2 regions of the Bradyrhizobium sp. 18BD genome follow, and region 1 is predicted to be linked to the other one. Evidence: predicted binding sites of a transcription regulator. Region 1 holds the regulator's gene; the other holds the start of a gene.
What was found. The regulator LexA, encoded in region 1, represses DNA repair genes until DNA is damaged. The targets are predictions, from matches to a motif close to TGTTCNNNNTGTGTTCNG.

Region 1 (7,224 bases):
CGGTCCTGTGGGGGCTGACCGCGCGGCAGCCCGATATCCTGATCGCGAGTGACGGGCAGAGCGTCGCGGTGCGGGGCAGGAACGGGCACCTGCATTTGGTCAGGGCCAGCAAGGACGGCTTCCTGCTGAAGGAATGGCTCGCTGCCGACGCCGATCCGCGCGATACCGGGAGCGGCTCGCTCAGTGACGGCGTGTCATGCGATGAGGCCGGCTGTGTCACGCCGCTCGCCGACGGCCGCCTGGTCGCCCTGGCGTTGCGCATCGACGCGCTGGCGGACGATTGCAGCCGCGCCGCGCTGGTGGTGACGGCCCGTCCCGCGCCCCCGGATTGCGCTGCGATGGTCGTTGACCGGCAGCGTCTCGCTGCGCAGGGCGCGCTCGCGCTGACCCAGCGCGGTGACGGCTTTGCGGTTCAGGCAGTGAAAGCCAGAGGCACCGACCGCCCGTGGGCGCCGGCAGCCGCCGGCGAAGCGGATTTCGGCGTGAGCCTTGTGCCCCGGGCGGCGGCTCCCCGGGACGCCACGCCGTCCGAGGCCGATCTGCAGGCCGACGACTGAACGGGCCGGCTACAGGTACCAGGCCAGCACGGCGTCGAGCCCGGCGCTCCCGATCACCGGCAGGGCTACCATCTGGCTCAGTCCGGCGGCACGGGCCTCAATGGCTGCGACCGAACCATCATGCGCGAAATCGTCGTTGAGAGCGGGCATGCCGGTCGCCCAGGCGCCCCCGATGCTGCCGTCGCCCCTGGCGATGGATCTGGTCGCATAGAACGCGGCAAGGTCGGTCTGCGCGCTGCAATCGCCGGCGCGATAGACCAGCGCGGAACGGGCCTCGTTCGGCACCCAGATCTCGAAGCGCCGCGCGATCGGTGTCGCCTGCGCGGAGAGGAAGGTCAGCACCCAGGTCTGGTCGCGCTCGGTGCGGTAGGGAACGCCAACGCCGAGATTGATCCCGACCTCCGCGGCCTCCTCCCAGCGCAGGAAACTCTTGGCGTTGTGCAGGTCCTTGATGATCAGCGGCAGGCCGGCTTTCCAGGTGCGGCCCGGCAGGCCGAAGCCGCGCGGAAACCTGGTGTGGCGGGAGTTGAACTCGAACATGTCGGCGGTGCCATAGTAGCCGTCGACGAGTGCCATTTCGTGGGACGTATCGGGATCGTTGTGCCAGAGCTCGATCGCACCGACATGCGCCGCGTCGTCGCCGCAGAACAGCACCATCACGGCCTGCAGGAATTCGCCCGAAAAGACCGGCACCGCGACGCCGCAGGTGAGGCCTGCCGCGAGCGCCTGGTCGGTTCGCTTGAAATAGGAATTGGCGAATTTGGTGAGGATGACGGGATGACCGGCGGCCCAGGCCTTGCCGGGAAGGCCCTCGTCATGACCGAAGCGCAAGTCCTCGCTCACGGCCTTGAACGCGGACAGCCCCTCGCCGTAGAGGCCTCCTCCGAATTCCAGCCGCATGCGCGTGCGATCAGGCACCCAGAGTTCAACGACGCGAATGAAGGTTTTCATCGAACGTGTCCGCCGCCTCAAGTCACTGGCAGCATCGGCCATTTACCGGCGGAGCGGACGTTCAAAATTCAGGCAGGGCCGCGCAAACTTCGTGCGACGCAAGGGGAACACAAGCATCACCACGTCGCCGGCCACGGCCGGCGATGGCGATTTCCATTCTGGCCCCGACCTGCGAGCCGGGGATCGCTCCGATCAGCCGATCGGCAGACGCGTGATCGTCGGCCTGTCGGCAACGATTTGCGGCGTCTGCTCGCGCTCGCCGAGCGGCTGGGTCACGGGCAGTTGCAGCACGGTTGCGCGCTGGCCTTCGACGAGCTGTGTCACCAACACGTATTTGCCGTCGGCAAATTCGATCGCGTCGTGATGACGATCGGGAATGTGCGGATCGACCTTGCCGAACTTGCCGACGCGCGAATTGATCGTGCGTGTCCAGATCCAGCGATTGTCGTAACGGACGTTGTCGGCGAAAGCGAGCTCCGTTCCCGGCAGCAGACATACGGCGACGGACATGTCCGCTTCGGAAGCGAAGCCGCGCGTCGAGGTGCCGCGGAAGGTTGTCGTGACGATCGTCTCGCCGACTTCTGCGGGACGCGTCGCGACGGCGTGCAGGCTGTAGTCACACATCGTGTTGCTCCTCATTCGAAGATAGCAACCCGCGCCTCTGTTTCGGAGGCGCAGGCCTCTATCAGAGTGGAAGCCCATCAGGTTCTGCTTGGTTGTGGGCAAATCTGCGGCTTGGATCCGCGGGCCGCCATCACAATATCTTTTTCAAATACTGGAGGAACAAAGTCCGCTCCCGTGCATTTAGCGGCCTTATCCGTCAGCGGCCTGCAGGTGCCGACCAGCCGGAGTATGGCCAGACCGGTTGTGACGGCTGCGCGACGGCGTTGCGTGCATTGCGGAATTGTTCGCTCGCCGCTGCCGGTGTTGCCTTGCGGGCATGGTGCGGCTCTGCGGCGATGGCTTGCGACGCGGATTCTGCGATCAGCGCCATCATGATTGTGCTCAAGACGATCTTGCGCATGGTTGTCTCCTCGGTCTGTCAAAGGCCTTACGAAGCGATGCGGGCTTCGTGCGGCGTGCCGAGGATCTAGCGCTGGAGAGGTGGCGGGATAATCTGCGCAAAACCAGAAAGACTATCCAGCCGGAGCGGACAATCATCCGCTCCATCGTTTAAGGCGCGGTCGCCAGAGGGCGCCGCGCGGACGTGTTCAGTACTTCCGGTAAAGCCCGATCAGCTTGCCCTGAATCTTGACCCGGTTGGGCGGCAGGATGCGGACCTCATAGGCGGCGTTGGCGGGCTCGAGCGCGATCGAGGCGCCCCGGCGGCGGAAGCGCTTCAGGGTTGCCTCTTCGTCGTCGATCAGGGCCACCACGATGTCGCCGGTGTCGGCGCTCTCGTTGCGCTGGATCAGCGCCATGTCGCCGTCGAGGATGCCGGCTTCCACCATGGAATCGCCGCGCACTTCGAGCGCGTAGTGCTCGCCCGAGCCGAGCATGTCGGGCGGAACGCTGATGGTGTGGCTGCGGGTCTGCAACGCCTCGATCGGCGTGCCGGCCGCGATCCGACCCATCACCGGCACGGCGACGGGACGCTCGCCCTCGTCGGCGGGCGGGCTTGAGGTGGTGCGCACCTTGCCGAGATTGCCCTCGATGACGCTGGGCGTGAAGCCGCGGCGGTTGCCGGCGGCGGCCTGCAGCTCGGGCAGCTTGATCACCTCGATGGCGCGGGCGCGGTTGGGCAGGCGGCGGATGAAGCCGCGCTCCTCGAGCGCGGTGATCAGGCGATGGATGCCCGACTTCGAGCGCAGGTCGAGCGCGTCCTTCATCTCATCGAAGGAGGGCGGCACGCCGCTTTCCTTCAGCCGCTCGCTGATGAACCGCAGGAGCTCGTATTGTTTGCGCGTTAACATCTCGACCAAAATCCCCCGGTTGATGTCGTTCGATTCCGAGACGCTGAATTCAGCGATAAGCCGCTACATGCTCGAAACAAATCATGAACGGACACTATATGTTCGATACATGTTCCGCAACTGCTTAATTTACCGTGAACGCGACAAAGTTCGCGGAACGCGTGCGAACGAAGCGGTCAGACGGGCAGTCGCAGCACCTCGCAAGGCGCACCGGCCTCGGCCTTCGGTGCGAATGGTGCGCGCACGAGAAGTGCCTGTGCCGCAGCGAGATTCGCAAGCAGCGAGGAGTCCTGGTGGTTGACCGGATTGGCAACGAGCGTGCCGTCGTCGCGCATATCGAGGCGCGCGCGCAGATAATCCTCGCGCTGGTCATTGGCGCCGACGGCGCGGCCGAGCACGGCGCGTTCGCGGCGATGATGAATCACCTGCTGGCCTGCCAGCGCGCGAATCAGCGGCACCAGAAACAGGAAACCGCAAACGTAGGATGACACGGGATTGCCGGGCAGGCCGATCACGCGCATCGCCCCGAGTTGTCCGTTCATCATCGGCTTGCCCGGCCGCATCGCGATCTTCCAGAACGCCATCGAGATGCCTTCGTCCCGCAGCGCCTGCTGCACCAGGTCGTGGTCGCCGACCGAAGCACCGCCGGTGGTGATGAGGATATCGGCGCCGCTCTCGCGGGCGCGGCGGATACCGGCGGTGGTGGCGGCAAGCGTGTCGGCGGCGACGCCGAGGTCGATGGTGTCGGCGCCCTCGCTGCGGGCGAGCGCGTGCAGGGCGTAGCCGTTGGAATAGACGATCTGGCCGGGGCCGGGCGTCGTGCCCGGCATCACCAGCTCATCGCCGGTGGCGAGGACCGCAACCTTCGGGCGGCGACGGACGGGCAGAAGCGGGTGGTTCATCCCGGCGGCGAGGGCGAGGTCGCGCTCGGTGAGCCGGGCTCCCTTGCGCAGCAGCACGTCGCCTTCCGAGAAGTCGACGCCGGCGGGGCGGATGTGCCGTCCCGTCACCGCGGCTTCCTTGATCGTGATGCGCTTGCCGTCTGCGACCGTGTCCTCCTGGATCACGACCGCGTCGGCGCCGTCAGGCACGACGCCGCCGGTGAAGATCCGCACGGCTTGGCCGGCACCGACCGTTCCGGCGAATGGCCGGCCCGCCGCGACCTCGCCGATCACGGTGAGCTGGGCATCGACCTTCGCTGCGTCCGCCGCGCGTACCGCATAGCCGTCCATCGCCGACATCGCCTGCGGCGGCTGGGTCCGCTGCGCCGCGACGTCGCGGGCGAGCACGCGGTGAAAGGCTTGGTCGAGAGCGACCGATTCTTCGGGCAGCGGCTCTGCGCCGGCAAGCACCGCGGCGAGCGCGTCAGAAACCGGCATCAGGGCCACGGTGAAAACTCCAGCTGCGCCCGTTCGGGCAAATCGGCGGCGAGAGTTCTAGCCGAGTGCAGGCACAGAGGCAAAACGGGTGGCCGCGCGGGATGATTTATCCTGCGTCATGCGCTTGGCGATGAGAGGCAGCATCACGTCCGCCGCGGCATGATCCGGAAGGCGAGACAGACCGGCACGAGGGTGGCCATGGCGAGGACGAGAAAGACGAGAGCCACGGCCAGCATCGGTCAGGTCTCCGGCTGTTTGCCCGGACTGACGTCCGGCGCAATCGGCCCCTGATCCTTGTCGGGCATCGGGTCGGCCTGGGCTTTCAGGTCGGCGGCCTTGCTGATCAACTTTGCGGAGAGGTCAGAATCCGAAGTGGTTCTGGCGAATTTCATCAGCAGGGAGGCCTGCTTGGTGAGGTAGGTTTTGCCCAACACGACGATAGGTCCGATGTAGAATTCCCAACGGACTCATGAGTCCTGAACGGGACATTCGTTCCCCGAACTCCGTACAAAAATGCACAAAGTAATTTGGTTCCTCATTTTCGGCGGAATGAGTTCCGGGAACCGGATGGCGCGATGGCGGAATGCCAGTCAGATTCCCAGCGCCCTCAGCGCGTTGCCGACATCCTGGGGCGAGGTCACATGCACCGCGGTCAAACCGCAGGCACGGGCGCCCTCGATGTTCTCGGCGAGGTCATCGAAGAACACGATTCGGTTTGCCGGCACGCCCATCGCCGCGATGACATGGTCGAAGGCTTCCGCATCCGGCTTGCGCAGACCTATGCTGGACGAGAGGTACAGCTCGCGGAAATGGCCGAGCAGGCCGGCATATTCCTTCGAGAAATAGTCGACATGCGGCCGGTTGGTGTTGGAGAAGGCGTAGAGCGGCATTTGCTTGGCCGCGCGCGGCAACAGCTCGGCGATGTCAGGCATCTCGCCGGCGAAGATCGCGTTCCATCCCTCCAGGAACTGCGCATCGGAGATCTCGATGCCGAGCAATGCGCGCAGCGACCGGAAATAATCCTCGTCGCTGATCTTGCCGACCTCATGCAGCCGGTAGGCCTCGCTGTCACGTACAAAGCGCGCGACGACGGCTTCGGGCTCGCACCCCGCATGTCCCGCCCAGCAGGCGATTGCCTTGGAGAAATCGATATCGAGCACGACGCGCCCGAGATCGAACAGAAGCGCATCCGCGCTGCCGGGAGAGAGCGGGGTCACCTGTATCCTTTCACTCAGTATCGATAGGGTTCGTGATCGAACAGCGGGAACGCGCTGAACACGCTCGGCGCATTCGTCGCGGTGGCCGGATGCAGGCAGGACTTGTTGACCCCGGCGAAGGAGGTGGCCCCCAGCAGGCCGAGGCAGCGCAGCACCTCGTCCTCCAGCAGCTCCAGCATCCGCGTCACGCCGGCTTCGCCGGCCGCCGCCAGCGCCCAGCATTGCAGCCGGCCGATGCCGACGAGGTCGGCTCCCGCCGCGATCGCCTTGACGATGTCGGTGCCGCGGCAGAAGCCGCCATCGACCATGATCTTGGCCCGGCCCTTCACGGCGTCGACGATTTCAGGGAGCACATGCATGGCGCCGCGGCCGTGATCGAGCTGGCGGCCGCCATGGTTGGAGACGTAGATCCATTCGACGCCGTGATCGACCGCGATCTGGGCATCCTCGGCGGTGGCGATGCCCTTGAGGATCAGCGGGATCTTGAACTTGTCCTTGACCATCTTCACGGTCCGCCACTCCAGGCCCTTCTGGTAATCGCCGCCGGTGGCGCGCAGCCGGCTCTCGCGGACATAACGCTTGGCGATGTCACGTTCGCGACGGCTGTAATGGGCGGTGTCGACGGTCAGGCAGAAGGCGGCGTAGCCGTTCTTCTCGCTCCGGCTGACGACATCGGCGACGAAGTCGTCGTCGCCGCGGACGTAGAGCTGGTAGAGCCGCAAGGCATCGGGCGCGGCTTCGGCGGTCTTCTCCAGGCCCGGCTCCGACACCGAGCTCAGCATGTGCGCCGCACCGAAGGTGCCGCACGCGCGCGCGACGCTGGCTGCGCCGTGCGGGTCGAAAATCTCCAGCGCACCGACCGGGGCCAGCACGACCGGCAGCCGCATCTTGCGGCCGAACTGCTCGACGGAGCCGTCGACCGTGCGCACGTCGCGCAACACGCGCGGCCGGAACGCGATCTCGTCCAGCGCCATGCGGTTGCGGCGCATCGTGGTCTCGGTCTCGGCGGCGCCGATGATGTAGTCCCAGGCATTCTGGTTGAGGTTGGCGCGCGCCTTCCGGATGAATTCGTGCAGGTTCTGGAACAGCTCGTTGCTGGCGCCGAGTTCGACGTTCCGTTCCGGCCGGATGCGGGGCGCTTCGTTCATTGTTGTCCTCCCGAGAATTTGAAGCCTTGTCTCATCGCCTAACCCGTCCGGCCCTCCAA
Region 2 (7,224 bases), on a different contig from region 1:
ACCGTGCGCTCGGCCGTGGAATCCCAGGTCAAGGAACGCGACGCTAGAGAAAGACGCCGAACAGGTCTCGACGTCCGATCCGACGCCGGCACCAAGCTGCGGCGCTATGTTCTTGGTCAAGAAAAGCGCGGCAATCAGGAAGCTGCGGAAGCTGCCCCTCTCGCATCGGTGCGTCTGCATGCCTTGAAAGACGACTTGATAACGTGGCGTGAGAGTTTGCCGCAGGACTTAAAGGTCACGACCAAGCAGCGGCTCGTGAATGACCTCAAGGCCGCACTAAATGCAGCGTGGCCGCGGCTTTCCGCAGATCGGAAGAAACTAAACCCGACGTTCCTCGCCATTGTGAAGGCCGGCTTCAAAGCCGAGAGGATCGACGAGGTGCTCTTGCCCGCGATCGCTGGGAGGCCAAGCGATGCACCTCTTTTCGAGCGGTGGATCCATGAACAGGAGCCGAGCGGTATTGCATGGAAGAAGTCTGAACGCGGTCCGTGGAAAAGGGGCGAGCTTGCACGTCCCTGGAAGGCCATTCGCGAGCGCGCCGGTATGTCGCAGGTGATTCCCTATGCTTTGAGGCACTCGAGCATCGTGCGCGGTCTCCGGAAGGGCTTGCCCATCCAACAGGTCGCCAAGTTGCATAATACCTCAGTCAAAATGATCGAGCGGCACTACGCGAAATACATTGCGGCTGCCTTGGAAGACCTCGCAAGGGCGGCAGTGGTGTCACTTGTGCCGCGGACTGATGGAAACGTGGTGCGAATGGGAAAACGCGCGTAGCCGCATCAGCCTTTGTCGTGTGAGAAGCTGATGCGCAAATTGGGGGAACTGCCCCTACAGATATTCGCACCAACGCGCTACTGGACGAACAAACGACCTTCCGGCTCACAGCTATCCTTTGGACAGGCGCAATTCCTCGATGGCCCGGACGCAGATCTTGGCGGGGTCCTTGAGGCCGGTCTGCCCGATCTCAATGATCTTCCTGGCTATCAATTCGGTGAGGGGATCGTTTCGATCCTGTACGCCAATTGTGCGGAGGGCTTGCTCGTACGCGGTGGAAAGCCGCGTGATCTCTTCGGGCCCAAGAGGTGAGTTTTGAAGTATTCGGTAGATGGCCAAGTGTCAGTCCCCCGCTGCGCGCAGCGTAGCATTAGCCCGCTAAGGGGAACATTGCGATTTAGGAGCAAATTTTAGCTTCCGAGAACTGCGGAGGGAGTCGCAGCGGCTTCCCCGCGGCTGCAGGATGCGTATAGCGTCGGCTGGCCCCAAGCTGCGGGGTCGCCGAGGATCTCACTTCTCTGACGTCTCCGGCGACTACACGCGGGGCCCGGCACCGATTGGTATCCAAGGCTCACTTACTGTGCGCTGATGATAGGTTCAATCAGGGACGCGCAACCACCGATACCGACATTCGGTTCAAGTTGCGATCTGACTGGGGGATGCCCTGCGCCCCGAACGCAGTGAGCATCTTCTAACCTATTGATCTTTCTTGTTATGGCGTGCGTTGCCGCCACGGCGGTGTTCTCGCGCCATCGTGTTGGCCGCACGGGGCTGCGGTCTTTCCCATAACCGATGACGATCACAAGTCCTTTTCGGCGAGCTCACGAAACTCGTCAGGGACCGAACGAAAGATGCCGAGCGCCACCGAGCCATACCCAATTGCATCCCATCCAAAGCGATCACGGATCTTATCGACGGCACAGTCGGCGGCCCAACGTGCCATGCCGATCTTGCTGCCGGGGCGACGCGGTTCATCGTGAAGCCCAAGCGGAAAGTCCAGCTGCAGATCCCAGTCGTCCTCAAGGTGCGACACGGCGATCGCGAGGAGCGAAATGGTCTTCTCATCGGGGTGGTCTGCGAGGACGGCGCGCACCAGGTCCTCGGCGAGTTCGGCAAGGATTACGGTTGTCGAGATTGGCGCGTCGAGCGTTACCGAGCGCGTAGCGGAGTTCAGATTGGCGAAGCGAACCCGGACCGTCACGGTTCGGCCAAGCCTTTCCTTGGCCCGGAGCCGCGTGCCGATTCGGTCTGCAAGGTGAAGCAGGGTCGGTCGAAAAAATTGTTCTTCAGCGGGCTTCCTGCCGATCGCCGATTGCGCTCCTGCCGAGCGGGCCCGGCGGTGAGGTTTGATTTCCCGTGGATCACGATTCCACGCCAGCGCCGCAAGTTTCTCCCCCGCAGCGGGACCGAGCAGCCGCTCAAGCGACCATCCCGGTGTCGTTGCCAACTGCCCAATCGTCAGCACGTGGATTTCGGCCAGTCGTACCTTCGTGACCGGGCCCACTCCCCACATCAGTTCGACGGGTAGATGGTGAAGGAATTGCAGCTCGGTGTCAGGATCGACAATCACCAGCCCATCGGGCTTGGCCACTTGGGACGCAATCTTTGCAAGATGCTTGGTCCGAGCCACGCCGACTGAAATCGGAAGGCCGAGCTCAGCCCGCACACGTTGGCGGATTGTCTTCGCAATTTCGTCAGGTGGACCGAAGAGATGGGTGCAGCCAGCAACGTCGGCGAAGGCCTCGTCAATGGAAATCCGCTCCACGAGCGGTGTGAAATCGCCGATCACCTTGATGGCGGCATCGCCCAGCCGTTGGTATTCCTTGAAATGCCCGTTCACAAAAGTGAGTTGCGGGCAGAGTTCGCGCGCTCGCCGCCCTGGCATCCCGCCGCGGACCCCGAAGGCCCTGGCTTCGTACGAAGCGGCAAGCACAACTCCACCACCGACCGCGACGGGTTTGCCGCGCAATGAAGGGTCAAGCAGCTGCTCAACCGAAGCATAGAAGGCATCGAGGTCCGCATGAAGGATGGTGGCCGTCGTTGCCATCCGACCGTTCGCCCGTGATGTTCGAGGACACTCCACCTAGAACATAATGAGAACATCGGCGGCGAGTGTCAAGCCGATCTGTAGATTGATCTTTGAAATCAGCATCGCGAGAAGGCATGGCAATCACCCCCAGTAAGCGTCGCCGAGGGCAACTATCCTTGGGCTCCGAAGGCAAAGGTCACACGTTCGAATCGTGTCGGGTGCGCCAGTTTCTTTATTTTACAACGCGATATGCCTATCCCGATAAAAACTCCAGAGCTGGCTTGATCGAGCGAGTAAACAATCTGGACGAAAATCGTCGCCGAGTGCAGATTGCTCGGCAACTGAGCATGTCGGTCGAAAGCTCGTCAGCCTAAGAGCGGCGATCGTTTCTTTGGGCGGTCGGATTGGCTTTCGCAAGCCGCCGCGCCCGATTGCCTCGCTGACATCGTTGCCCTCCGGCCTCAGCATGATCATCGGTGCAACTTTGCGCATATGCGCGTCGGCGGGCAACGATGCTAAGGCTTCGATCGTTCCTGAGATCATACCAGGGCCCGCAGTTCAGCCCTCGGTCGGCAGCCGTTCCCGGGCGGAAGAGGCTTCGCCATGGCGTCCATAGCCAATCTCCAAAGGCGCATTGGCGCTGTCGAGGAATTCAACGGTGGTGAACCACAGGTCGGCATCGCCAACATTTTCGAGATCGTGGGTCTTGGATTCGCCCTTCCCATAGACGAAGTGACGGGTCTCGCCAGCCGAATAGATGGCTTCGACGATCGTCCCATCCTCCGCATGTGATCGCGCCCGACCTGGCGTGACTGCGGTCCAAAAGTAGTCCAACACGTGACGATGGAATCCAATGCGCTCGCCCGGAGCAAGCCGGATTTCCCAGACTCGCACGCGGTCCGTTTCGGACAAGAGCCTGGTGCCGACCCATCCGTTGAATCGATTGGTGTCGAACTCTTTGCGAATGAAATCGGGCCACGCGGCCCTACCCTTTTCCGTTACGCTAGCCCTCACTGTCGTGTCTCCTTGAGATGAGTTATCCAGGTTGCGTTACTCGACGCTCAGCCCAGTCTGGGCGCGGACGTGCTGCGCGCCGAATGATGCGCGGACCGAAGCGGCGGCCGCACTGCGGTCCAGAACCGACACGGCCCACGATACCGCGAAGGCGAGCGGAACCGAGACTAGGGCAGGATTGTCGTAAGGAAACGGTGCAGGCCCGAGCTTGAACGCCGCGGTCCATACTCCCGGACTAAGAGCGACCAGCCCCACCGAAGCCAGCAGCCCGGCGAGCGATCCGCTGATTGCTCCCCGCGTCGTGAGGTCAGGCCAGACGATCGACAGAAATATGACCGGGAAATTCGCGCTCGCGGCGATCGCGAAGACCAGCCCGACCATGAATGCGATATTCTGGTTTTCGAACAGGACGCCCAAGCCCGTCGAGAGCAGGCTGATTGCGACCGCGGCGGCCTTCGAGACAAGCACTTCCTCCTGCTCGTTCGCACGGCCCCTGCGAATTACACGGGCATAGAGATCATGGCTCGCCGCCGAAGCGCCCGCGAGTGTCAGCCCGGATACGACGGCCAGGATGGTCGCGAACGCCACCGCCGAGATGAACCCGAGCAGGAGCGACCCGCCAACGGCGTCCGCCAGATGCAGGGCGACCATGTTGACGCCCCCAAGCAGACCACCCGACGCATCGCGAAACTGGGGATTCGCCGAAACGATCGCAATGGCGCCGAAGCCGAGCACGAACAGCAGGCTATAGAAGATGGAGATGAACCCCGTCGCGACCAGAACCGACGTGCGAGCCTGACGGGCATCGCTCACGGTGAAGAAGCGCATGAGGATGTGAGGCAGCCCGGCCGTACCGAATATCAGGGCCAATCCGAGAGAGATCGCCGATATCGGATCCTTGACCAGTCCGCCGGGGGCCATGATCGCGTCGGCCTTCGGGTGCAAGATGATCGCCTCTCGGAAGAGAGCCTCCAGGCTGAAACCGAAGTGTCCGAGGATCAGGATCGACATCAGCACCGAGCCCGACATCAACAGCATGGCTTTGATGATCTGCACCCAAGTCGTCGCAAGCATGCCTCCGAAAGTCACATAGACCATCATCAGCACACCTACGATGCCGACCGCGTAGACGTAGGGAAGTCCGAACAACAACTGGATCAGCTTGCCGGCTCCCACCAACTGAGCGATCAGATAAAAGACTACGATCACCAAGGTGTTCACGCCAGCGACAGCCCTCACCGGCACCTCAGACAGCCGGTACGCCGCCACGTCAGCGAACGTGTACCGACCGAGATTGCGCAGCGGCTCGGCAATCAGGAACAGGATCATCGGGAAGCCGACGAGAAAGCCGATCGCGTAGATCATGCCGTCGTAGCCCGAGCTGTAGACGAGCGCCGTGACTCCCAGGAATGTCGCCGCCGAGGTGTAGTCACCGGCGATCGCGAGCCCATTCTGGACGCCCGTGAGCCCGGCGCCGGCGGCATAGAAGTCTTTCGCCGTGCTTGTCCCCCTTCTCGCCGCCCACCATGTGATCGCGAGACTAACTGCGACAAAGCCGAGGAACATGGTGATCGCCGTCGCATTCAACGATTGCCGCGCGTTGACAGCTGAAGCCAGCGCGTCAGCTGCTGCAGGATCTGAAAGAAGGACTAATGCGGTCGCAAACAAGGCTCCGCAACCCGAGCGGGACATCATCGCAGGTCCTCCAGAAGAAGCTGACTGAGCTGATCGAAACGGCAATTGGCCCGCCGGACATAGACGGCGGTGAGAATGAAGCCGAGCGCGATCAGACCGACGCCGATCAACACGCCCCAAGTGATCACGGTACCATCCCATAGTGGACGCCCGAGCAACCGGGGCCAGAATGCGATGGTCAGAATGTAGGCGAAATAGGCGGCGGCCATGACGATCGACATACCCACGCCAAGGCGTGCGCGTTCGCGCGCAAGCTGATTGAACGCGGGATGGGTCTGGATGGCTTTCAAATCCATTGGTCTCCTTTCCTCCATTTTTAAATCCTCTCAGGCGGCGATGCCCGCCGCGACGGCGGTCTCCGTCATCACTGCCTCGGGGCTGCGATACCGCTCCGCCATCGCCCGTTCCTCGGCAGTGGCAATCTGCGCCTGCATGTACGCGCCGAGATCGCGGGCACGACGGACGACCGCGGCTCCGAACGGAAGCCGCATCGACTCGAATTTCGCAAGCGCCGCGGGCAAATCGGCCGGGTGCGCTCGCAAAGCATCAGCCAGCGCTGCCGCGTCGGCGGCGGCCTTCGTCACTCCCATTCCGACATGGGGCCTGGCCACGAACGCGGCATCACCCAGGATCACCGTTCGGGATCCCAGCGCCATGCGCGGTGTCTCGAGATCCAGAATGGCCTGGATGAACGGCTGAGGGGTAAGGCGAACGACCTCGGCGAATTGCGGTGCAAGCAATTGCTCCGCGTCCCGACGCATTGAGGCGATCACCTCGGATCGAATCCTGCTCGGCGGAATGGACAGTTCGTGCCGGACGCCGTCAATGTCCGTCAGCAAATCTGCCAAGCCATGGTCGGCGTTGGCCGGGCGGTACCAAACAAAATTGAAGCGACGCTCTCCGACATCCATCTCTTCGTTGGCGCCGGCGACGGGATAGCCGAGCATTTGCTCCCCCGGAGGGAGGCTGAAGGCGAACCAATCGCACAATTCTTCGCGCGTTCGAGACGACAGGTCTCGCTCATTGACGAGGCCACGCCACGCGACATAGCCGGCGTAGACAGGACGGACCTTGGCCGCAAGCTGCGCCCTGACGCACGAGAATATGCCATCCGCGCCGATCAGCAGATCTCCTGAAACCTCCGAGCCGTCGGAGAAACGCGCCAGCACGCGATCGCCAAGCTCGGCAACCTCCGCAAGGTTTTTGCCGTGATGATAGTGCTCTGCCGGGAGCGCTGCCTTCAGAAGCCCATAGAGGTGTCCCCACGAAGTAAGGACCTGCCGCAACCCGAGTTCGCCCACGATGCGGCCGCTCCCGTCCAGCACGCGCCGTCCTGGGACAACGACTCCAACGGCGGCGGCGTCGGTATCGATACCCGCCCTGCCCAGGACCTCGAACAGTTCACGGTGGGTCACGATGCCCGCGCCACGGCCTGCCAGTTCGGCGCCGATACGCTCGTACACATCGACGTTCCAGCCTTGCCGCCGCAATAGCAACGCGGCGAACAGTCCGGCCATGGACCCTCCAACCACCAGCGCTTTCGGCTGCGCCCCTTGGCTCCAACGATGGTCACTCAAGAGCGACCTCCCTTTTGCAATCGTTATTTATCGATTGATCAATTATCGGGACGTCATTGACGGAAGTCAACGACTATTTATCGTTCGATAAACAAAACGTGATGACCGCACCCGGATCGGCTGCGACGACAAATC

Region 2: a site for LexA is predicted at 2,859-2,876, ahead of dinB (DNA polymerase IV). Genes of this name have one in related genera too.

Annotation. Positions count from the first base shown of each region.
Region 1 covers NZ_JAVAYL010000030.1:34,696-41,919, forward strand. The annotation lists gene RAD16_RS37130 (ComEC/Rec2 family competence protein) at 1-557, shown strand, start outside; gene RAD16_RS37135 (GAF domain-containing protein) at 567-1,508, opposite strand; gene RAD16_RS37140 (hypothetical protein) at 1,701-2,132, opposite strand; gene RAD16_RS37145 (hypothetical protein) at 2,329-2,532, opposite strand; gene lexA (transcriptional repressor LexA) at 2,720-3,421, opposite strand; gene RAD16_RS37155 (molybdopterin molybdotransferase MoeA) at 3,598-4,809, opposite strand; gene RAD16_RS37160 (hypothetical protein) at 5,040-5,234, opposite strand; gene RAD16_RS37165 (HAD family hydrolase) at 5,391-6,023, opposite strand; gene RAD16_RS37170 (alpha-hydroxy acid oxidase) at 6,032-7,165, opposite strand.
Region 2 covers NZ_JAVAYL010000018.1:50,487-57,710, forward strand. The annotation lists gene RAD16_RS28655 (hypothetical protein) at 16-774, shown strand; gene RAD16_RS28660 (hypothetical protein) at 886-1,113, opposite strand; gene dinB (DNA polymerase IV) at 1,574-2,821, opposite strand; gene RAD16_RS28670 (hypothetical protein) at 3,362-3,817, opposite strand; gene actP (cation/acetate symporter ActP) at 3,854-5,509, opposite strand; gene RAD16_RS28680 (DUF485 domain-containing protein) at 5,509-5,808, opposite strand; gene RAD16_RS28685 (FAD binding domain-containing protein) at 5,839-7,089, opposite strand.